Oleidesulfovibrio alaskensis DSM 16109: one gene and its partners. The protein of the gene in region 1 interacts with the protein of each later gene in a pairwise test. Links are inferred from orthologs where the notes say so. Each region holds a gene or a part of one and is shown in the gene's direction. Other genes may lie near its edges.

The links.
Region 2: the proteins of rpe (region 1) and eno interact in binary tests that used the Escherichia coli proteins (3 or more experiments, as listed by UniProt). The link is inferred for Oleidesulfovibrio alaskensis DSM 16109 from one-to-one orthologs.
Region 3: the proteins of rpe (region 1) and H586_RS0102540 interact in binary tests that used the Escherichia coli proteins (3 or more experiments, as listed by UniProt). The link is inferred for Oleidesulfovibrio alaskensis DSM 16109 from one-to-one orthologs.

Annotation. Positions count from the first base shown.
Region 1 is NZ_AXWQ01000013.1:36,043-43,332, reverse strand. Bases 1,477-4,455 are described here. They hold rpe (ribulose-phosphate 3-epimerase), read left to right. Parts: upstream 1,477-2,628; coding sequence 2,629-3,282; downstream 3,283-4,455. Other genes in these bases: tkt (transketolase), read left to right, coding at 3,514-4,455; H586_RS0108435 (MerR family transcriptional regulator), read left to right, coding at 2,239-2,610; pheT (phenylalanine--tRNA ligase subunit beta), read left to right, coding at 1,477-2,026. Also shown: more of pheT, read left to right, coding at 1-1,476; more of tkt, read left to right, coding at 4,456-5,508; H586_RS0108415 (phosphoglycerate kinase), read left to right, coding at 5,632-6,810; H586_RS0108410 (hypothetical protein), read right to left, coding at 7,083-7,290. UniProt on the Escherichia coli protein: Catalyzes the reversible epimerization of D-ribulose 5-phosphate to D-xylulose 5-phosphate.
Region 2 is NZ_KI519495.1:48,205-55,435, reverse strand. Bases 1,828-4,747 are described here. They hold eno (phosphopyruvate hydratase), read left to right. Parts: upstream 1,828-2,599; coding sequence 2,600-3,895; downstream 3,896-4,747. Other genes in these bases: folD (bifunctional methylenetetrahydrofolate dehydrogenase/methenyltetrahydrofolate cyclohydrolase FolD), read left to right, coding at 4,152-4,747; H586_RS0115585 (type III pantothenate kinase), read left to right, coding at 1,828-2,523. Outside these bases: H586_RS0115600 (cytochrome ubiquinol oxidase subunit I), read right to left, coding at 1-12; H586_RS19550 (hypothetical protein), read right to left, coding at 13-1,116; H586_RS0115590 (SRPBCC domain-containing protein), read left to right, coding at 1,281-1,724; more of H586_RS0115585, read left to right, coding at 1,732-1,827; more of folD, read left to right, coding at 4,748-5,012; H586_RS0115560 (flagellar hook protein FlgE), read left to right, coding at 5,490-6,995; H586_RS0115555 (NapC/NirT family cytochrome c), read left to right, coding at 7,167-7,231. UniProt on the Escherichia coli protein: Catalyzes the reversible conversion of 2-phosphoglycerate (2-PG) into phosphoenolpyruvate (PEP). It is essential for the degradation of carbohydrates via glycolysis.
Region 3 is NZ_AXWQ01000004.1:482,612-489,787, reverse strand. What follows is about bases 1,828-4,692. They hold H586_RS0102540 (carbohydrate kinase family protein), read left to right. Parts: upstream 1,828-2,741; coding sequence 2,742-3,644; downstream 3,645-4,692. Other genes in these bases: H586_RS0102525 (YitT family protein), read right to left, coding at 4,627-4,692; H586_RS0102530 (D-lyxose/D-mannose family sugar isomerase), read right to left, coding at 3,923-4,594; H586_RS0102545 (HAD family hydrolase), read right to left, coding at 1,985-2,644; H586_RS0102550 (nitroreductase family protein), read right to left, coding at 1,828-1,865. Outside these bases: H586_RS0102560 (methylenetetrahydrofolate reductase), read left to right, coding at 1-834; more of H586_RS0102550, read right to left, coding at 1,230-1,827; more of H586_RS0102525, read right to left, coding at 4,693-5,562; H586_RS0102520 (TraR/DksA family transcriptional regulator), read right to left, coding at 5,677-5,898; H586_RS0102515 (diguanylate cyclase), read right to left, coding at 5,999-7,176. UniProt on the Escherichia coli protein: Catalyzes the ATP-dependent phosphorylation of fructoselysine to fructoselysine 6-phosphate. Functions in a fructoselysine degradation pathway that allows E.coli to grow on fructoselysine or psicoselysine.

The DNA of each region.
Region 1 (7,290 bases):
TTCCGACGAATCCGACGGCATCATGGTGTTGCCGCAGGATTCTGTACCCGGCGTGCGGCTGGTCGACCTGCTGCAGCTTGACGACACGGTGCTCGATATCAGCATCACCCCCAACAGGGCAGACTGCCTTTCTGTTCTGGGGCTGGCACGCGAAGTGGCGCTTGCCTTTGATCTGCCGCTGACCATGCCGCAGCTTGAACTGCGCGAACAGGGCGAAGACGCCGGCAGTGACGTGACCATAGCCATTGCAGACGGTGCGCAGTGCCCAGTGTATCAGGGCCGCATCATCGAAGGTATCAGCACCTGTCCTTCTCCGCTCTGGATGCGCCACCGGCTCAAGTCGGTGGGTGTGCGTCCCATTTCCGCCATTGTGGATGTGACCAACTATATTCTTATGGAACTCGGCCAGCCGCTGCATGCCTTTGACCTTGACCTGCTTGAAGGGGCACGCATCGTCGTGGAAACGGCGGCGGAGGGTGAGCGCTTTACCACTCTGGACGGTCAGGAACGGGTGCTCAAGGCATCGGACCTGCTCATCAGGGACGGCGCCAAAGCCGTGGCGCTGGCCGGTGTGATGGGCGGAGCCAACACTGAAATCAACGATGCCAGCCGCAGGGTGTTTCTGGAATGCGCCGTCTTCAAACCGGCCACCATTCGCAGAACAGCCCGCAGGCTGGGGCTGAGCAGTGAATCTTCCTACCGGTTCGAGCGCGGTGTGGATCAGGTGCTTTCCACATTTGCCATGAACCGCGCAGCCCAGCTGATGTGCGAACTGAGCGGCGGCGTGCTGCGTCCCGGCGTATGCCGTGCAGAGCCCGCTCCGTGGCAGGCTGCACAGCTGCGGTTCCGCCCCGCCCGTGCTGCAGCGCTTCTGGGCATATCGCTTGATGACGGCTTCTGCCGTGAAACGCTGCAGAAGCTCGGATGCACGCTGAGCGGTGCTGATACGCCCGAATGGACGGTAACCGCCCCCAGTCACCGGCACGACCTTGAACGCGAAGCCGACCTGATAGAAGAAGTCGGCCGTGTTTACGGTATGGACAACATTCCTCCCGTGCTGCCCAAAGTTTCCAAGCCGCTGGAGCAGGGCCGTACGGACAGCGAATATGAATTCTGGGCGCGTATCAAGGCATGGGGCCGCGGTCTGGGGCTTAACGAGGCTGTGAACTACAGCTTTGTGGGGCACAAGGATCTTGATTTTCTCGGCCTGCCTGCCGGCAACCGCATATCCATCATGAATCCGCTGACCTCGGAGCAGGACGTGCTGCGCACAGAACTTGCTCCCGGTCTGCTGAACACTCTGCGGCACAACCTTGCTCAGGGCAGCACCGGACTTCAGGTGTTTGAACTGGCGCACATATTCGAGGCCGACCAGTCGTCTGACACTACCGCGCGTGAATCGGGCAGGCTCGGGCTGCTGGTTTACGGTCAGCGCTATCAGGACGGCTGGCCCCGCCGCGAAGAAGATGCCGGCTACGAAGACCTTAAGGGTATTGTGGAGCATCTGCTGCGCGTGCTTAATCTCGGTCCGGCTGCCTTTACCCTGCGCAAGGATCACAGCTGGCTGCTGCCCTGCGTGGAAATACGCGCGGGCAGTGTGTGCGCGGGCGTGGCAGGCCGCGTAAAACCCGATATCGCCGATGCCTATCATGCCCGCAAGGACGTGTGGATGGCGGAAATCGATCTGGACGCGCTGCGTACCCTTTGCCGCGATGTGGCGGTGCAGTTCAGCGCGTTGCCGGTGTTTCCGCCGGTCAAGCGCGACATCACCGTCATGGCGTCTGCCTCCGTGCCTGTGTCTGCCGTGACAGACCATGTACGCGGCATGAGCCTGAAGCTGTTCAGCGACATCGTGCTGGTTGACGTGTTTGAACCGGAAACGCCTGAAGGCGGGACTCCGGAGCGCAACCTGACCTTCCGGCTTACGTTCAGACATGCTGAGCGTACCCTCAAGGACAAGGAAGTGGACAAGGAACGCGACAAAGTGGCAGAATCGCTTACGGAAGCATTGGGAGTCCGTATCTAGACGCATATATCCGCCACAGCACTGTCCGGCGTGCGGCCGGACAGTGCTGTGAAGGTTGCGCTTAACAGCAGGGAATCATTCGTTTCGTCGGCATTCCGTCATATGGTCGGACGTGGCTGACGCGCCGCCTGCGGGCATATGCCCTTGCCGCGGCACGGACGGACATCCGCAGCACCGGCTGGTGCGTGCTGCTTCCAGCAAAGGGAGAAGGCATGTCAGGCACCGTTTACCGGATAGGCGAAGCCGCCAGATTACTCAACCTGAAGACGTATGTTCTGCGCTTCTGGGAAACGGAGTTTCCCCAGCTGGTGCCGGAGCGTGCAGAAAGCGGTCAGCGCCTGTACACCGAAGAGAACATAGCGCTGCTCAGGCAGATACGGTACATGCTGCATGAGCAGGGGTTGACCATTGAAGGCGCCAGAAAAGTGCTGGCGGAACAGCAAAGCAGCCGGAAGCAGCAGGCGGAGCCGCAGACATGCGCCCCTGCCGCGCCTGTGGCTGAAAACGGTATCGTGCGGGAAGTCATAGACGAGCTTCAGGTGCTGCGCACCATGCTGCACGCTGCCGGAACGGACCGCATGTAACGGTCCCGGGGAACCACTATGATTTTATCTCCTTCGTTGCTTTCTTCCGACTACGGAAGGCTGGCGGACGAACTTGCCGCTCTTGAAGACGCAGGCCTTTCGTGGGTGCACTGGGATGTCATGGACGGCATGTTTGTGCCTAACATCACGCTGGGAGCACCCATCATCAAAAAGCTGCGCAAAGCCAGCGGACTTTTTTTTGATGTGCACCTGATGGTGCAGGCACCCGAACGCTATATAGCGGATTTTGCCGACGCCGGTGCCGATATGCTGGTGGTGCACGCCGAAGCCACAAACCATCTGGAGCGTACCCTGAGCGAAATCCGCCGCATGGGCGTTCAGTGCGGCGTGGCTCTCAATCCGCATACGCCGCTCTGTGTGCTTGAGTACGTGCTGGATCAGCTAGACATGGTGCTGATCATGAGCGTCAACCCCGGCTTCGGCGGGCAGAAGTTCATACCCTTCACCATGCGAAAAATAGAAGAACTTTCCGCCATGATCACCGCCAGAGGGCTGAAAACCCTCATTCAGGTAGATGGCGGCGTGGATCCTGAAAACACACCGGAGCTGGTGCGCCGCGGGGCGGATGTGCTGGTCTCCGGATCTGCTTTTTTCGGGCATCCTCCCTATCGTCAGCGGCACGATGCCTTTCAGGCAGCGGCAGCCCGGTAGCAGTCATGTAATGGAACGGGGCACGGTAACACGTGCCCCTTTTTCGGGCTTCCGGCTTGATTCCTGTGCGGATGAACAGTCGCGTCCGGCGGATGGTGCCGCGGTGTCGTCGGTGCCGCCGTTTTTTGAAAAATGATTTCAGTGGTTGTCTTCCCCGCTTCAAGCGACTAGGGATGCACCAGCCGGCGCGGGTTTACGCACCGGCAATCAGTCACTCTTCAGGAGGATCAGATGGCTTCCCGCAAGGATCTTGCCAACGCTATCCGCGCACTCAGCATGGACGCCGTGGAAAAGGCCAAATCAGGCCACCCCGGTGCGCCCATGGGTATGGCCGACATGGCCGAAGTTCTGTGGAACGATTTCATGAAGCATAACCCCGCCAACCCCGGCTGGGCAGACCGCGACCGCTTCGTGCTTTCCAACGGACACGGTTCCATGCTTATTTATTCGCTGCTGCACCTTTCCGGCTACGATCTCAGCATCGACGACATCAGAAATTTCCGGCAGCTGCATTCCAAAACTCCGGGCCACCCCGAATACGGCGTGACCCCCGGCGTGGAAACTACCACCGGCCCGCTGGGGCAGGGCATCGCCACGGCCGTGGGCATGGCCATGGCAGAGCGCATGCTGGCCGAAGCCTTCAACCGCGACGGATTCACCGTTGTCGATCACCACACCTATGTGTTTCTGGGTGACGGCTGCATGATGGAAGGTCTGTCGCATGAAGCCTGCTCTCTGGCCGGTACGCTGGGCCTGGGCAAGCTTGTGGCGCTGTACGATGATAACGGCATTTCCATTGACGGTCGTATTGACAGCTGGTTCGGCGATGATACCCCCGCCCGTTTCCGTGCCTACGGCTGGCATGTGGTGGCCGGTGTGGACGGGCACGATGCCGAAGCCGTGCGCAAAGCCATTGAAGAAGCCAGAGCAGAAACAGGACGTCCCAGCCTGATCTGCTGCAAGACCAAGATAGGCATGGGCGCCCCCAATATGGCTGATTCCAGCAAAGTGCACGGTGCGCCGCTGGGTGCGGATGAAATAGCCGCCACCCGCGCCAACATAGGTTGGAATCATCCTCCGTTCGAGATTCCGGCCGATGTGTATGCAGGTTGGGACGCACGGCCCAGAGGCGCTGCCGCCCAGCAGGTATGGGATGACATGTTTGCTGCTTATGCCGCAGCACACCCTGCGCTTGCCGCGGAATTCACCCGCCGCATGGCAGGCGATCTGCCCGAAGGCTGGAAGGAGCTTTGCGAAAAAGCACTGGCGCAGATTGTGGCCGCTGCCGAAAACCTTGCCACCCGCAAGGCCTGCAACAAATCGCTTGAAGCCATCGGCCCTGCGCTGCCCGAAATGGTGGGCGGTTCCGCCGACCTTACCGGCTCCGTAGGTACCAAATGGAGCGGCAGCAGGCTGCTGGACAGCGCCAACTGGGGCGGCAACTATATTTCCTATGGTGTGCGTGAGTTCGCCATGGGTGCCATCATGAACGGCCTGACCCTGCATGGCGGCTTCCTGCCTTACGCCGGTACGTTCCTCATCTTCTCCGATTACGCCAAAAATGCGTTCCGTCTTTCCGCGCTGATGGGCATCCGCACCGTCTGGGTGCTGACGCACGACTCCATCGGTGTGGGCGAAGACGGCCCCACGCACCAGCCGGTGGAACAGCTGGCCGGTCTGCGTCTTATTCCCGGGGCTCATGTGTGGCGCCCCTGCGATACCGTGGAAACTCAGGTTGCCTGGCAGAGTGCCGTTGAATACAAAAACGGCCCCACAGCGCTGTCGTTTACGCGGCAGGGTGTGCCTTTCATGCAGCGTGATGATGCCGCAGTGCGGAACATCGCCCGCGGCGGTTATGTGCTGCGTGACTGCGAGGGTACCCCGGAAGTCATCCTTATCGCCACCGGTTCGGAAGTGGGCGTGGCCGCCGGAGCCTGCGACAGGCTGACAGCCGAAGGCCGCAGGGTACGGCTTGTTTCCATGCCGTGCAGCAATATCTTCGACCGGCAGGACGCCGCCTACCGTGAATCGGTACTGCCCGCAGCTGTTGAGGCCCGTGTGGCCGTTGAAGCCGCCGCTTCTGACTTCTGGTGGAAATACGTGGGGCTTAAAGGCCGCGTGGTGGGTATGACCACCTTTGGCGAATCCGCCCCCGGCAAGGTGCTGTTCGAACACTTCGGCTTTACGGCAGACAATGTGGCTGCCGTGGCAAAAGAAGTGCTGTAGCGTTTTTCGGGGATGACCCCGGACGCTGTTCCATGTACAACAAAAGGTGCGGGTGTGATGCATGATCACATTCGCACCTTTTTTATGCTGTATCCTTCAGTCTTAGCCCGCAGGAGACTTCATATGAACGTACTGAAAATGACTGATCTTGATCTGCGCGGAAAGCGTGTGCTTATCCGCGAGGACCTGAACGCTCCCATCAAGGACGGGGCGGTGGCCAACGACAACAGGCTGCGCGCAGCCGCGCCTACCATCCGCCTTGCCATGCAGGCAGGAGCACGGGTTATGGTGATGTCGCATCTGGGCCGTCCGGCAGAAGGCGCGTTTGACGAATCGGCATCCATGGCGCCTGTGGCGGCACGGCTGGCCGATATTCTGGGCTGCCCCGTGCCGGTGGTGCGGGACTGGCTGGACGGGGTGGATGTGCCCGAAGGCGGCGTGGTGCTGACAGAGAATGTACGCTTCAACAAGGGCGAAAAAAAGAACGACGAAGAGCTGGGCAGGCGCATGGCGGCCCTGTGCGATGTTTATGTGATGGATGCTTTCGGCACGGCGCACCGTGCGCAGGCTTCCACCCATGCCGTTGCCGCATTTGCTCCCGTGGCCTGCGCGGGCCCGCTGCTGGCGGCGGAACTGGAAGCTCTGGGCAAGGCCCTTGGCGCCCCGCGCCACCCTGTAGTTGGCATCATCGGCGGTTCCAAGGTCTCGACCAAGCTCACTCTGCTGGAAACGCTTTCCTCCAAGGTCGACAAGCTTATTGTGGGCGGGGGCATTGCCAATACGTTTATCCGTGCCGCAGGTTTTGCCGTGGGCAAATCACTGTATGAAGAAGATCTGGTGGCCGAAGCCGCCCGCCTGATGCAGGCCGCAGCCGCAGCCGGAGGAGAGATTCCCGTGCCTGTGGATGTGGTGGTGGCCACGGAGTTTGCCGAAACTGCAACGCCTGTCTGCAAGCCGGTGGATCAGGTGGCCGAGAATGAGATGATTATGGACATCGGGCCGCAAACCGCCGCCATGTATGCAGAGGTGCTGCGCGGAGCAGGAACCATCGTGTGGAACGGACCTGTCGGGGTGTTCGAGTTTGATGCCTTCGGTGCCGGTACAGAAGCGCTGTGCAGGGCTGTGGCGCAAAGCAGCGCCTTTTCCATCGCCGGCGGCGGTGACACTGTGGCCGCTGTGGATAAATACGGCGTCCGTGACGGCGTATCCTATATATCCACGGGCGGAGGGGCTTTTCTGGAGTTTCTGGAAGGCAAGGAGCTGCCGGCAGTGGCCATGCTGGAACAGCGCGCAAAAGCCTGAGCACTGCGAGGGCGTAACTGCCGGTGAGCTTGTGCCGCCACCGGCTGCTGCCGCACCGGTTTTCCTTCGTTATATCTGAAACAGCAGTCCCCTGCCGGACTGTTACCGCATATGCGGTAACAGTCCGGCAGAATCATTTTGCGGTGTGGCGCCGCATGTTCTTTTCACGACGGCGCTCAGGCGCAGGTTGTACAGACCGGACCCGATTTCCGGTGGCAGGTCAGCTGTGTTGTGCCCGCGGTGCGGGCGGCCGGTTTGCCAACGGCACACCGTCAGAAATTCCAGCGGAAATGAAAACGGGCTCCGGCGCCATGTTCTGCTTCTGCAGGGTTGGGATTTCCCAGCAGGGGAATGTTTCTGGCCGTGCCGTATTCAGGCCCGAAAGAAAGCTGCAGACGTTCGGTGGGGGACCAGTCCATGTATATTCCGGCGCGTACTCCCTGCATTTCCAGAGCCATGCGCTGTGCGTCATCTCCTGCG
Region 2 (7,231 bases), on another replicon or contig:
TGGATATTCCATTTATCCTTCTCCTTCCGTACCGTTGGCGGTGGCATTGCCGTGCTGTCTGCGGCCGTTGAGAGCCAGCCGCAATACCCAGACCATCAGGGCTCCGGTGAGCAGCAGAGAGCCGAAAAACAGAATCAGCGGGGAATACTGGCCTTCACTGGGAATATCGGCCGCACTGAACCACGGGGCCAGATACAGGGTGCGCAGTACGGAGCGCACACCGACCATCAGCGCCACGGCGCCCGCGGTGAAGGCGATGGTCAGCCGCAGGCGCGAGCGCCATGCGAAATGCAGTGCCGCAAGGCCGCATACCGTGCCTGCCAGCAGCAGCGCCGTGCCCAGCCCGTGGCGTCCCATGAACGCCGTGGTGAGCTGGCGCGGCAGCGAAAACAGAAAAAAAGGTCCCGCCAGCATCTGCGCTGCCGTGCTCCAGAAAAACCAGCGCAGGCCGTCATGTGTGAGCGAGGCCGAAACGTCGGCACTTATGGTGCCTTTATGCGCCGCCCGGCGGGCCAGCAGCGCCAGCGTCAGGCCGCCCACGGCAAGACAGGCCAGCAGAAAGTGCAGAATGCGCGGCCACAGCGTGGGGTCGCCTAGATTAAGCATGCTGCCGTCCTGCTTTTCAAAGTAGCCCACCCAGCGGTCGGGAGACAGCATGAGCGTGACGTTGTTTACCAGCACAAAGCCGGTGAACAGCAGCAGGGCGCATGCCGCAGCGATGAAGACCGTGCCGTTTTTTTTCTTGCGGCGGCTGCCGGAAAAACCGTACAGCAGGTAATAAGCAGCAATGAGGACAAAGATAAGTCCCAGCCAGTACACAGCCATGATGACGGAGCTTGTGTACAGAAAGCCGCCGTACAGCACCTGTGCGAAAAGCAGCGGTGCCACGCCGAAATTGATTGTCAGGGCCAGCAGACTGGGCAGAGCTTTGCCCAGCAGCGTGGGGGCCGGGTCTTGCGGACGGGTTACCGCGCGCACCGTGGCGATGACGGCGGAGCCGACCACGCTGTTCATGAACAGCAGATGAAAACCGAACGTGAGCAGCAGAAATCCTTCGAGCCATGCCCAGTGGACCGGAATGGAATCTGCCGGAGGGATGAGGGCCGCGGGATTCATGGACATTTCCTCCGTTTTGTTGCGGGCGGAACCTGCCCGGTGTGCAGTCCGCAAAAAGTAAGCACAAGCTTACACCGGACAATATATACTTGGGATTGCTTTGTGCAGCAAGGATAGATACGCATTATATTGAGTTTTTGAGAGAAAAAGGTAAGGTGCCCCGCATGCTGAGCAGGATTGTCGAACGTTCCGTCGTGGTGGCTACCACTCCGTGGACAATCTGGCGTGTGCTGACGGATTTTTCTGCATGGCAGCGCTGGAATCCTTTTATGCCTTCCATGCAGGGGACAGCCGAAGCGGGGCAGGATGTGGAAGCGCTGATACGGCTGTGGGGCAACAGTCCCAGCCCTTATATGCTGCGGGTGCAGCAGGCCGACTTCTGCCGCCAGCTGGTGCTGACCGGTTCGTTTCGTATGCCCGGTCTGGCCGATGTGATCCATTGCTTTATCATTGCGCAGCTGGACAGCCATACGTCACGCTTCACCCACGGACTGCGCGTGTCCGGCATTTTTGTGCCGCTGCTGGCAGGTCGTATCGGGCGGGCTGCCGGGCAGGGTATGGAGACCATGAACATTTCACTCAAAGCCGTGGCTCAGGCCCGGCGGTAGCTTGCATATGCCCTCAGTTTTTCTTCTGTTTGATATAGGCAATACCAATGTTAAAATAGGCATTGCAGACCATGACGGCGTGGTTGCCTCGTATGTGCTGCCCACAGACACGCATCAGACAGGCGATTCGCTCGGCCTGCGTCTGGCGGATGTGGTGCGCCATGCGGGATTTGCCCCCGGCGACGTGACAGCCTGTGTGGCCAGTTCCGTGGTTCCCAGTTTCAATCCGCTCATGCGGCAGGCCTGCGGGCGCTACTTTGACCGCCGGCTGCTGCTGGCGCCGGAGGACATAGCCATTCCGCTGGAAAACCGCTACGAGCGCCCGCAGGAAGTGGGAGCGGACCGGCTGGTGGCAGCCTTTGCCGCACGGCGGCTGTGGCCTGCGCCGCGGTCCATTGTTTCGGTTGATTACGGCACGGCAACGACGTTTGACTGTGTGCAGGGCGAAGCGTATCTTGGGGGGCTGATATGCCCCGGAGTGCACTCCGCGGCAGGAGCACTGGCAGCGGGCACCGCACGCCTGCCCCGCATCAGTCTTGATGTGCGCGAAGATTTGCCGGTGGTGGGACGCAGCACCAGCATGAGCCTCAACCACGGGTTTGTTTTCGGGTTTGCCTCCATGACCGAAGGTCTGTGTCACAGACTTTCCGCCGTGCTTGAGGCGCCCATGCAGGTGGTGGCCACGGGCGGTTTTGCCTCTGCCATCGCCCGCGTAAGTAATTGTTTCGATCATGTCAGGCCCGACCTTTTGCTGGAAGGCCTGAGAATTCTCTACATGGAAAGCGGAATAAAGGGCTGATGCCTTTGCCGCAACCGCCCCAACAGGCGTAGCGGAGCAGTATTGACGCTCCGCCAAGCTCAAGGAGAACAGCAGTATGAGCACCATCGTTTCCGTCTGGGCCAGAGAAATCCTCGATTCCCGCGGCAATCCCACTGTGGAAGTGGAAGTTTCGCTTGAATCCGGCCATTCCGGCCGCGCCGCCGTGCCTTCCGGCGCTTCCACCGGCAGCCGCGAGGCTCTGGAACTGCGTGACGGCGACAAGGGCCGTTACCTTGGCAAAGGCGTGGAAAAAGCCGTGGACAACGTGATGGGCGAAATAGCCGAGAACATCGTCGGCATGGACGCTCTGCGTCAGGTCGCCGTGGACAACGCGCTGATCGACCTTGACGGTACCGACAACAAGGACCGGCTGGGTGCCAACGCCATGCTGGGCGTATCGCTGGCCACCGCCCGCGCCGCGGCCAACTTCATCGGCATGCCCCTGTATCAGTACCTCGGCGGCATCAATTCCAAAGTACTGCCCGTGCCCATGATGAACATCATCAACGGCGGCGAGCATGCCCCCAACAACCTTGATATTCAGGAATTCATGATCATGCCCGTGGGAGCGCCCACCTTCAGTGAAGCGCTGCGCATGGGGGCTGAAATTTTCCACAACCTCAAGGCGCTGCTGGCTGCCGACGGTCACGTGACCAGCGTGGGCGACGAAGGCGGCTTTGCTCCCAACCTGAAAAGCCACGACGAGGCTTTCCGGTACATCATGCGCGCCATCGAGACCGCAGGCTATATTCCCGGGTCGGAAGTGGCCCTGGCCATCGACGCCGCGGCTTCCGAATTTTACAAGGACGGCAAGTATCACCTCAAGGGCGAGAACAAAGTGCTCTCCTCTTCCGAGATGATTGACTGGCTTATGGATTTCACCCAGCGTTACCCGCTTATTTCCATCGAAGACGGCATGGCCGAAGGTGACTGGGAAGGCTGGCAGGAAATGACCGTCAAAATGGGTGACAGCGTGCAGATTGTGGGTGACGACGTTTTCGTGACCAACCCCGACATTCTGGCTCAGGGCATCGATGAGGGCGTGGCCAACTCCATTCTTATCAAGCTGAACCAGATAGGTACCCTCACCGAGACGCTGGACACCGTGGAAATGGCCAAGGGTGCCGGTTATACCACGGTTATTTCGCACCGTTCCGGAGAAACAGAAGACCATTTTATCGCCGACCTTGCCGTGGCACTGAACGCAGGGCAGATCAAGACCGGCTCGCTGTGCCGCAGCGACCGTCTGGCCAAATACAACCAGCTGCTGCGCATCGAGGAAGATCTGGATGACGAGGGCATCTACTTCGGCCCTTACATGGCTTCGCATTTCGGGCTGGGCGAAGAGTAAACCGCGTTGCTTGCATCCTGCCGCGGTTGGCTGTATGTAGCCGCCACGGAACCCGCCCGCGGGTGAGGATGCAAACAATGTCATACAGGGATTTCACATATCCGGCGCATCGCGCCTTTGCGAACCCTGAATACGTGCGACCTGTCACCGGCCGGAGCTGTCTGCTCCGGCCGGTTTTTTTGTTGCGCCGGTCTGGCGGCGCGCGACAGGCTGCATAACCATACTATGTGCTGCATACACTGCAAGGAGTACGCCCATGATTCTGCTGGACGGTAAAGCCACCGCCGCGGCTTTGCGCGAAGAATTGAAAAAGGATGTGGACGCCCTGAAAGACCGCGCCGGAAGAGCGCCCGGGCTGGCTGTTATTCTGGTGGGCGACGACCCCGCATCGCAGGTGTACGTGCGCAACAAAGAACGTGCCTGCGCCGACGCCGGAATCCGTTCCGAAGCGTTCCGCATCTCTGCACAGACCACGCAGCAGGAGCTTGAGGAACGCATTGCCGCCCTCAACGCCCGTGAAGACATAGACGGCATTCTGCTGCAGCTGCCTCTGCCCGCCGGACTGGACAGCCAGCGCTGTCTTGAACTTATCGATCCCGCCAAGGATGTGGACGGCTTTCATCCTGTCAACATGGGCAAACTGACGCTGGGGCTTCCCGGCTTCCGGCCCTGTACGCCGGCAGGCGTGATGACACTGCTGGAACGCTACAACCTGTCGCCGGCGGGCAAAAAAGCCGTTGTGCTCGGCCGCTCGAATATTGTGGGCAAGCCTTTGGCGCTCATGCTGGGTGCTTCGGGTCCTTTTGCCAATGCCACTGTCACTGTGTGTCATTCGCGCACTCCCGACCTTGCGCAGCAGTGCCGCGAAGCGGATTTTCTGTTTGTGGCCATCGGCAGGGCCAACTTTGTCACCGCAGACATGGTGAAACCCGGTGCCGTGGTGGTGGACGTGGGCATCAACCGGACGGAAAACGGCCTTGCGGGAGATGTTGATTTCGGCCCTGTAAGCAAGGTGGCCTCTGCCATTACGCCTGTGCCGGGCGGAATAGGCCCCATGACCATCGCGCAGCTGCTGGTGAATACCGTGGCTTCGTGGAAGAAACGCTGCGGCGTGTAACTGCGGGGTAACCGCATGCCGTCCGCCGTTGTCTCTGCCCCGGCTGCAGGAACACCGCCGTGGGGGCTGCCTTTCGCCGCGCATGGCGGACGGCCGCGCGGCTGCCGCTGCATACATAACTGCCCGTAACACAACAAACAGGCTGCACATGGTGCGGCCTGTTTTATTTTCTGCGGGTAAAGGCTGCTGCGCCCGTGTTGCCTGTGTCTGTGCTGCCTGCGCCCGTGTTGCCTGCGTACGGGGTGCGTATGCCGCTGGCGGGAGCATACATTCCGGCAGGCAACTTTTTCCTGCGGTGTTGCGGCGCAGTGATTTGCAGCGGCGGGCAGCGGCAGCTTGCGGACACCGCCGTGCGGGCGGCAGCGAGGTAAGCGCCCCGCATGGCCGCATATCTGGCACGGTCCATGCTTACTGCAACGCGGGGCATATTTTGCCCTGTGACCAAGCCCCGCGTGACCAACGGGCAGGAGACCGCGTATGACCATTGCATCGCTGTATATCGGAGCCACCGGCATGAAAACCCACAGTCAGGGTATGCAGGTGATCGGTAACAATCTGGCGAACATCAATACGGTCGGGTTCAAGCAGTCCATGATGCTGTATCAGGACCTGACGAGTCTGGATGTGACCACCGGGGGCAACAATCCCACGGTGGGCATGTCGCAGCAGGGTATGGGTGCCTCTGTGGCGGAGGTGCGCGTTCTGCACACTGCGGGCGGCTTTGAACCCAGCAATACCGTGACTGACCTTGCCATTTCAGGGAAAGGATTCTTTCAGGTGGCGCAGGGCGACAAAACGCATTACACGCGGGCCGGGAATTTCCGTTTTGATCTGGAAGGGTACCTTGTGGACCCCAGCGGTTACCGTCTGCAGGCCAAACCCATTGAAAATGGTGTGGCGGGCGGGCTTCAGGATTTGCAGCTGGTGGCGGGGGAAAACGGTAACATGGTGCTGCCCCCCAGTGCCACGACATCGTTGTCCATCATTTCCAATATCGGGGTTACCTCCGACAGCAGTGCAAGCGCCACGGATCCGTATTTTTCGCTGCTGCAGCAATGGAACGGCACGGCGGAACCCCCGCTGGGCGACGGAGCATACGGGCACAGCGACAGCATAGCAGTATACGACGCCGCCGGAAACAAACACGAGGTGTCGGTGTATTACGATGGTGCGCCGGACGGTCCCGACGGACAGCGCATTGTGGAATATGTCATGGCCATGCCGCCTTCGGAAGACGGAGGCGCAGGGGCTGGAACATCCGCCGCCGGGCTGCTGATGGCGGGTACGCTCACGTTCAACGCCAACGGCGAACTGATCAATATGACAGCCTATACCCCTTCAGGGGATGCTTCGCAGCTTTCCAGCTGGCAGCCGGCAGCCATGGGCGCGGACGGCTATCCTTCGTTTACGGCCACCTTTGCAGGGTCGGGCGGAGGGGCTCAGGTAATGACCGCGGGATTCGGCATGACAGGCACAGGCTGGACAGGCGGCGGCAGCGCCGCTTCCGTGGGCAGCAATGCCTCGCAGCTGCCCGGGCTTGCAGGCGCGGCCCGTCAGGCGCGGGTGACCACGGGGTACGAAGGGTCTTCCTCCAACCTGCACCGCACACAAAACGGGTACGCGCAGGGCGGTCTCATGTCGCTTGCCATTGACAGCGAAGGGGTTATGAGCGGCAAATTCAGCAACGGGCAGGTTGTTGATTTATATCAGATTCCGCTGTTCCGCTTTACCAGCGAATTCGGCCTGCGGCGTGAAGGCGGCAATCATTTTTCGGCCACCAGAGAATCAGGTGAAGCGCAGGAAGGAACGGCAAAGACAGAAAATTTCGGTTCCGTGGCGGCATCAACTCTTGAAATGTCCAATGTGGATGCATCGCGCGAGTTTGTTAATATGATTATCACGCAACGCGGATTTCAGTCGCAGAGTAAAGTTGTGACAACTGCAGACACCATGCTGCAGAAAGCACTGGAACTGAAGCGCTGATACGGTTCTCAGTAACGTTTCCTGAAATATAAAGGATGAGCAGATGCTCATCCTTTTTTTTATAATCTGTGTTGTACAAAACAATAATTATGTGTTTGGATGGTGCGTAATCAGTGCAGGTGTTGAAGACGCCGTAACATCAGGCCACCAGATCGGGCAACGGGAGGCTGTATGCGGAGGTTTCTGAAACCGCTATTTCTGGTTTCGCTGGGCGTGCTGGTAGGATTTCCTGTTTT
Region 3 (7,176 bases), on another replicon or contig:
TCTCTGGAATATTTTCCTCCGAAAAATCCGGAGATGTGGCCGAAATTTTTTGCCAACGTCGGCAGGCTGATGGCTCTGAACCCTGTGTTCTGCTCCGTGACTTATGGCGCGGGCGGGGGCACGCAGGACAACACGTTCGAGATTACCCGCCGGTTCAAGCAGGACCTTGATCTGGAACCCATGCCGCACCTGACCTGCGTGGGCGCCACCAAAGATAAGATACGCGGCTTTGTCAGTCAGCTGAGAGATATCGGCGTGGACAATGTGCTTGCCCTGCGCGGAGATGCTCCGGCTGATGCCGGTTTCAGCTGGGACGACGGCGAGTTCAGACATGCTTCCGACCTTGTGGAGTTTGTGAACGCCGAGTTTCCGGAAATGTGTGTGGGTGTTGCCGGATATCCCACCGCGCATCCGGAGTCTGCCAGCTTTGCAGAGGATCTGCACTGGACAAAGGCGAAAATTGACGCGGGCAGCGATTTCATTGTCTGCCAGCTGCTGTTTGATGTACGCGAATATTTTCATTTTGTGGCCCAGTTGCGGGCCATGGGGGTGACCAGTCCTGTTCTGCCCGGTATTCTGCCTATCCAGTCTCTCGAGTCGGTGAGGCGTATTCTTTCGTTGTGCGGAGCCAATATTCCCGGCAGATTTTATCTGCAGCTGGAAGAGGCCGACGCCAAGGGCGGGGCGGCCGCCGTGAAAGAACTGGGCACAAAGTTCGCCGCGGATATGATCCGGCGGCTGGTGGACGGCGGGGCACCCGGTGTGCACCTGTATACACTGAATCAGGCGGAAACCTGCCTGCGTATAGCCGAAATGGCAGGCCCGTTGCGATAAAACATGCTTTGTGCCGCTGTTCCTTTGTTCCTTCAGCGGGCTGTTCTGGTACAGCTGAAATGAAATCCGGTTCCGTTTTTAAAACGGAGCCGGATTTTTTGTGCTCTGCTGACAGGGGCATGTGCAGGCGCTGCACATGGGCCCGCTGCCGGAACCGCGCGCCGGATGAACGTCCGGCGGGGCGAAGAAAAAAGGGGCTGTCCGGCTCAGTTGCCTCCTGCGGGCGGTGCTGTCCGGCCCTGTCGGCCGCTGTGTGCGCAGCGGAAGCACAAAAACGGGCCGGATATTTTCCGGCCCGGATATTTCTCCGACTTCGATTTTTTTCCGGTTGGGCATTTTTCCGGCCCGCACCGGTTGCAGTAGGGTGTTTACGGGGGCTTCAGCTACCGCAGTTATCAGTCGCCGAAGCTGACCACGATATCTTCGTAGCTTTTGCGCCATTTGGGGGGCAGCAGGGTCTTGCTGCTGTCAAAGTGGCCTACGCACAACAGCAGGGGAATCCAGAACCTGTCAGGTATATTGAACGCACTGCGGACCCCGTCGTGGTCGAAACCGTCCATGGGGTGTGTGTCCAGTCCTTCATCGGCAGCGGCGTACATCAGTGACATGGCAAAGAATCCTGCATTCTTCAGGGCGAACGCCTGTGCTGTTTCTTCATTTTTACCGTACAGTCCCTTGCAGGCGTTGATGAACCAGTTGTGCTGTTCCGGCTTCATACCGCCAGCGGCAACCATTTCTTTAAAGTTGCGTTCCACCACGGGGTGCCCTTCCTGCCAGCCGTTGCGGTCGCCCAGTATGGCCAGCACCACGGGGGCTTCAGAAACCTTGGGCTGATCCATGGACAGCTTGCGCAGCGTGTGTTTGTCGGCAGAATCCCGGAAAATCATGACATTCCAGGGTTGCAGGTTGAAGCTGGAAGGCGTCAGCGCTGCTTTTTCTATGATGCGTCGTATCTGGGCGTCGCTGACTTCGGCTTCAGGATCAAAAAAGTTTACAGAGCGGCGTTTTGCAAGAATATCGGTAAAGTTCATAAGCGTCTCCTTATGGTGCCGCCGGTGACGGCCCTGTATGGCGCATTTTATACGGTTAGCTGTCAGTGTAACGCACCGGCGGCCTGATGAACAGAGGGCAGGTGAATTTTCTGGGCTTCTCAGCCGCAGCGGCAGCTTTTGTTTTCCAGCAGGGGAATGATCTCGTCGAGAGAAGAGACCGTGATGTCTGCTGATGACAGGTCCTGAAAGGGGGCATCGGGCACGCAGAGTCCGATGCAGCGCATGCCGGCAGAACGCGCGGCGGCAACGCCTGTGGCGGCATCTTCGATGACAAGGCAGTCTGCGGGCAGTACGCGGAGCAGACGGGCGGCTTTCAGAAATATATCCGGCCACGGTTTGCTGCGTTCTGCATCACTTCCTGTCACTACCGCCCGGAAAAAGTCGCGCACTCCCAGCTTGCCCAGTACCGCATCAACTGTTTCGCGCTGATTGGATGATGCCACGGCCAGCGGCTTGTCTCTGGCCTGCAGATAGTCCAGCAGGGGCAGCAGTCCGGAGCGCGGGACTGCTTTTTCCAGCGCTTGGGCAAGATACCGGCGGCCCTGTTCCTCCGCCAGTTCCTGCGGATTCTGCGGCAGGCCGTGTCTGGCACACAGCTGTTCCCATGTGGCAAGGGGAGAAATGCCTACAAAAGCGAGATGTTCTGCCCTGGTCATTTTGAATCCCAGTTCGGCAGCCATATTGTCCTGCACCTGCATGTGCATGGGTTCGGAATCAAGCAGGACACCGTCCATATCGAAAATAACCGCCTGAGGCATGGGTGCTCCTTGGGGCTGAGAGTATTGATGATACTGACCCTATCGCATATTCTGCGCATGCGGCAAGAGACCGTTATGCCGAGGGAGGAGACCGACAATGCGCAGACCGCTTGGCGTGGGACTGGGAGAAGTGCTGTGGGATATGCTGCCCGACGGGCCGCAGCTGGGGGGGGCTCCGGCTAATTTTGCCTATCATTTTAATGCACTGGGCGGGCAGGGTATGATTGTCTCGCGCGTGGGCGATGATGATGCGGGGCGCAGGGCGTGCCGTCTGCTTGCGGAACAGGGGCTGGATGTAAGCCGTATCAGCGTTGACCCGCTGCATCCCACCGGACGTGTGGATGTTCTGCTTTCCGCACAGGGGACGGCTTCATATGTTTTTCCCGATGATGTGGCATGGGATTTTCTGCCTGCCGCCCGCGCTGAGGACACTCTGGCAGGCGGGGCCGCATGTATCTGCTTCGGCACGCTGTGTCAGCGCACTCCGGCCGGACGTGCGGCTGTCCGGTCGTTTCTGCAGGCGGCTGATGCTGCTGTGCTGCGGGTGTTTGACTGTAACCTGAGGCAGAATTTTTACAGCCCTGAAGTGGTGCAGGATTCATTGCAGCTGGCTGATGTGTTTAAGCTTAATGAAGAAGAACTGGACGTGCTGGCCCCTGCTCTGGGCGTGGCGGATGTGCTGCGCGATGCAGCTGCGCGCCGTGCGGCGCTGCATGCTCTGGTGACCCGTTTCGGGCTGCAGGCCGCGGCGCTGACCCTCGGTGCACAGGGCAGCGTGCTGATGACCGGCGAAAGTTGCCACGAGCATGCCGGCGAAATGGTGGAGGTGGCGGATACCGTGGGGGCGGGAGACGCCTTTACCGCCGCGCTGGCGCTGGGATGGCTGTGCGGCCTGCCGCCGGAGCAGATACATGCCCGTGCAGCCAGTGTGGCCGCGTATGTGTGCGGTGCGCACGGGGCCATGCCGCCGATGCCTGCAGCATTGCGTCTGCTGCCCTGATAATTTTCCGCGCCTTTTCTGCCCTATACGTAAAAAATAAGCCTGCCCGCCGCAGGCTGCCTGCTCTCCACACGCCGGAGCATCGGGCGGCCCGCACTGTGCCCGCGCAGCGGAAGATGCAAAGGGGTGCTTTTTCGCCGGTCGCTGCGGCTTTGGCATGCATTACGCTGCGTCTGCTTTTTATCCGGCGGAGATGCGGATAAAAAAGGCCGCTCTCTTGCGGGAGCGGCCTGTGACGACGGGCAGTACATGAGGTTCTGCAGGGCTGTAAATGCAGGCTACACCCATGCGGGATAGTCGGTTACCAGCAGGTGCACAGGCTCCTCATCTTCTTCTATCTGCGGAAAACGCGGCATGCTGTGCAGAAAACGGTTATCGGTGTTGTCATCGTTGACCGAACTCACTTCACCCACCAGCACTTTGCCGCGCCCCTGCTGACCGTAAAACCGGTGGTACATGCCCTGCGGCAGAAAGATTGATTCACCCGGTTCAAGGATGACAGTGCCCCCTGCCGGAACAGTCTGCGGAATGCCGTCGATGAGTACAGTGACCGGGGTATCGGCAAGCTGTTCGTCCTTGTCGGAGTTGTACAGTTCGATAACCAGATTGCCTCCGCCGCGGTTGATGATATCTTCTGTCTTGGACCAGTGAAAATGCATGGGGCAGACTTGTCCTTCGCGGACCACCATGATTTTTTCGGCATAGCGCTTGGGATGTCCCGCTGCATGGTTACCGTTGCGGATGGTGAAAAGAATCAGTCCTTTTTTTTCAAAGTCGCCGGCACCATAGTCGGTTATGTCCCAGCCCAGCATGTTCTGCACCACTTCCAGCCCGCCTTTGCCTTTCCATTCCGCGGGCTTCCATCCGGCCCAGCGGGGCAGGCGGAACCCCAGAGCGTCAAAGAATATTTTGGTATCTTTTATCAGAGCGTTGATTTCACTGCGTTTCATGCTCAACTCCGTATTGGTCGTCAGGATTGCGGCTAGTAGCGTTTGCGCTGGCCGAATCCGGTTCCGATTACCGAAAACGTGTTTTCCACGATGAACAACGCGTTCGGGTCGGTTGTGAAAACTATTTCTTCAAGTTTTTTCAGCTGGATGTTGTTTATCACGCTCATCAGAACATTGCGTTCTGTGCGGGTGTAGGCGCCGTACCCTTTGAGTATGGTTGCCCCGCGGTGCAGTTCTTTCATTATGCGGTTGGAGATGGCTTCAGCGTCCTGCGAAATGATGAAGACAACCTTGCGCTGGTTGAAAAGCGACAGCGTGTATTCCACCGTGGCCGATGTGATGAAAACCATGATGATGGATGCCACCACCACATCGGGATTCATATACGTGGCCGTGATGAGGTACAGCACAAGGTTGTAGGCAAACGACGTCTTGCCCACGCCGATATTATACTTCTGCATCAGGTGGATGGATACGATGTCCATGCCGCCGTTGGACCCCACCGAGCGCAGCACTATGCCGGCACCGAAACCGCTGAGCGCACCCGCGGCCACGGCTGCATACAGCTGGTTATGAATGGGAATGGTGAAGTTTGTCAGCGAAAACAGTACCGATGTGAGTACTGTTGCGTACAGGCTGTACAGCACAAAACGCTTGCTGATTTTGAAATACCCGAAAAGAAAAATGGGAATATTCAGAAGCAGGTTGAGCGTACCTGTGTCCAGCCATCCCGTTTTGTAATAGATAAGCGAAGCAAAGCCGAAAACCCCGCCCGGTACAAATTGCTGAGGCGTGGCCAGACTTTTGAGAGAAACCGCAAAAATACAGGAACCTGCTGTGATGAGCAGCAGGTTCCATACAACCGAATAGAAAAAATCTCTGTTACGCATAAGCCTTGTCAGGATGCCTGGTCGCACATGGTGCGAACGTTTGCTGAGCATTGTTCCCCGCTGTGTGCCAAAATCCATGATAACGGACTTCAGAATATTGGCAATACAGGAAATGCAATGATCGGGCAAGGCGCTTTTAAAAACAGAGCATTCTGAAAAGCCTCAGGGCGCAGCGGTATTGTCGTCTGTGAATCAGTTATTTTCCATTTCCTGCTGACAATCGCGGCACAGGCTGCAGTTGGGCAGGGCATTGATACGTGCGGCAGGAATTTCTTCTCCGCACTCGCGGCAGTGAGGACGGCCGTCGATCCATTCCGGACCGGGACCGCCGGACAGTCTGCTGCGGGCCATGGAAATGGCGGCTTCACGCTCCCGCGTTTCCAGATCGCTGGCCTGATCGAACATATCGGGCATGTGGTTCTCCTTGGCATATCCGGGGGGATATCAATTTAAAAAAAGCCTAGCATCATATTACAGCGCCAACGTCAAGATAAAAGTGCAGTGCGGGCTGCGTTCATCTCTGAAATTCGACTCTGTTTCTTCCGTTTTCCTTGGCACGGTACAGGGCTGCATCGGCGGCAGCAATGAATGCATCCAGCGATGCCGTTTCCGGCGCCAGCACGGTTACGCCCAGACTGACGGTAATGCCGGGACTGGCTCCTTCGCCGTCCATCAGCACCGAACTCTGTTCCACGGCCTGCCGCAGCCTTTCCGCTGTATGCATTGCCCCCTCGGCATCTGTTTCGGGCATGAAGACAATGAACTCTTCGCCCCCCAGCCGGCCCAGCGTATCGCTCTGGCGCAGGCCGGCCGAAAGCGTGGCCGTGACCCCCCGCAGCACGGCATCACCCGCCACGTGTCCGTATGTGTCATTGATCTGTTTAAAGTGGTCTATGTCTATCATGAGGCATGCCAGCGGGCGTCCGAAGCGCCGTGAACGGGCCACTTCGGCTTTGCCGATGTCCAGCACGCGGCGTCGGTTGAATATGCCTGTCAACTCGTCCGTGGATGCCTGTTCATGTAGCCTGCGCTCGTGTGCCTTCTGCCTGCTGATGTCACGTGCGGTTACATAGATGCGCCGGTGCTGCATGTCGGGCAGCACGTTCCACGAAAGCCAAATCCAGCTGCCTTCTTTTTTTAAAAAACGGCCTTCATGCGCCCGTACGGGAATGCCTTTCATCAGCAAAGCAAAATTTTCCGCAGCCTTGGGTACATCATCGGGGTGCACATAATCGAAACAGGGCGGCAGGCGCAGCTCTTCAGCGGTCCAGCCCAGCATGTTTTCCCATGCCGGATTGGCTTCAAGTATGTTGCCTTCAACATCCGTGATGGCCAGCAGGTCTATGGAGTTGCGGAACAGCATGTCGCGTTCCATCATGGCCTGCCGCCGCGCTGTTACATCGGTGGTGGTGCCTACCAGACGGGCGGGTTTCCCTTCGCGGTCGTGGCTTATGACGGCTCCGCGTTCCAGCACCCAGATGACAGCCCCGTCGGCGCGCACCGCACGGTGCTCTGTCTGAAAGTAAGGGACACCGCCCCGCAGATGCTCCTGCAGGTGGGCTGTCACCTCTTCTTTGTCGGCGCGGTGAATGCGCGATGACCATTCTTCGGGCGATGACAGCTGCTGGTCGGTTTCAAGTCCCATTATTTCTTTCCAGCGGCGAGAATAGTAAACTCTGCCGTCCGGTATGT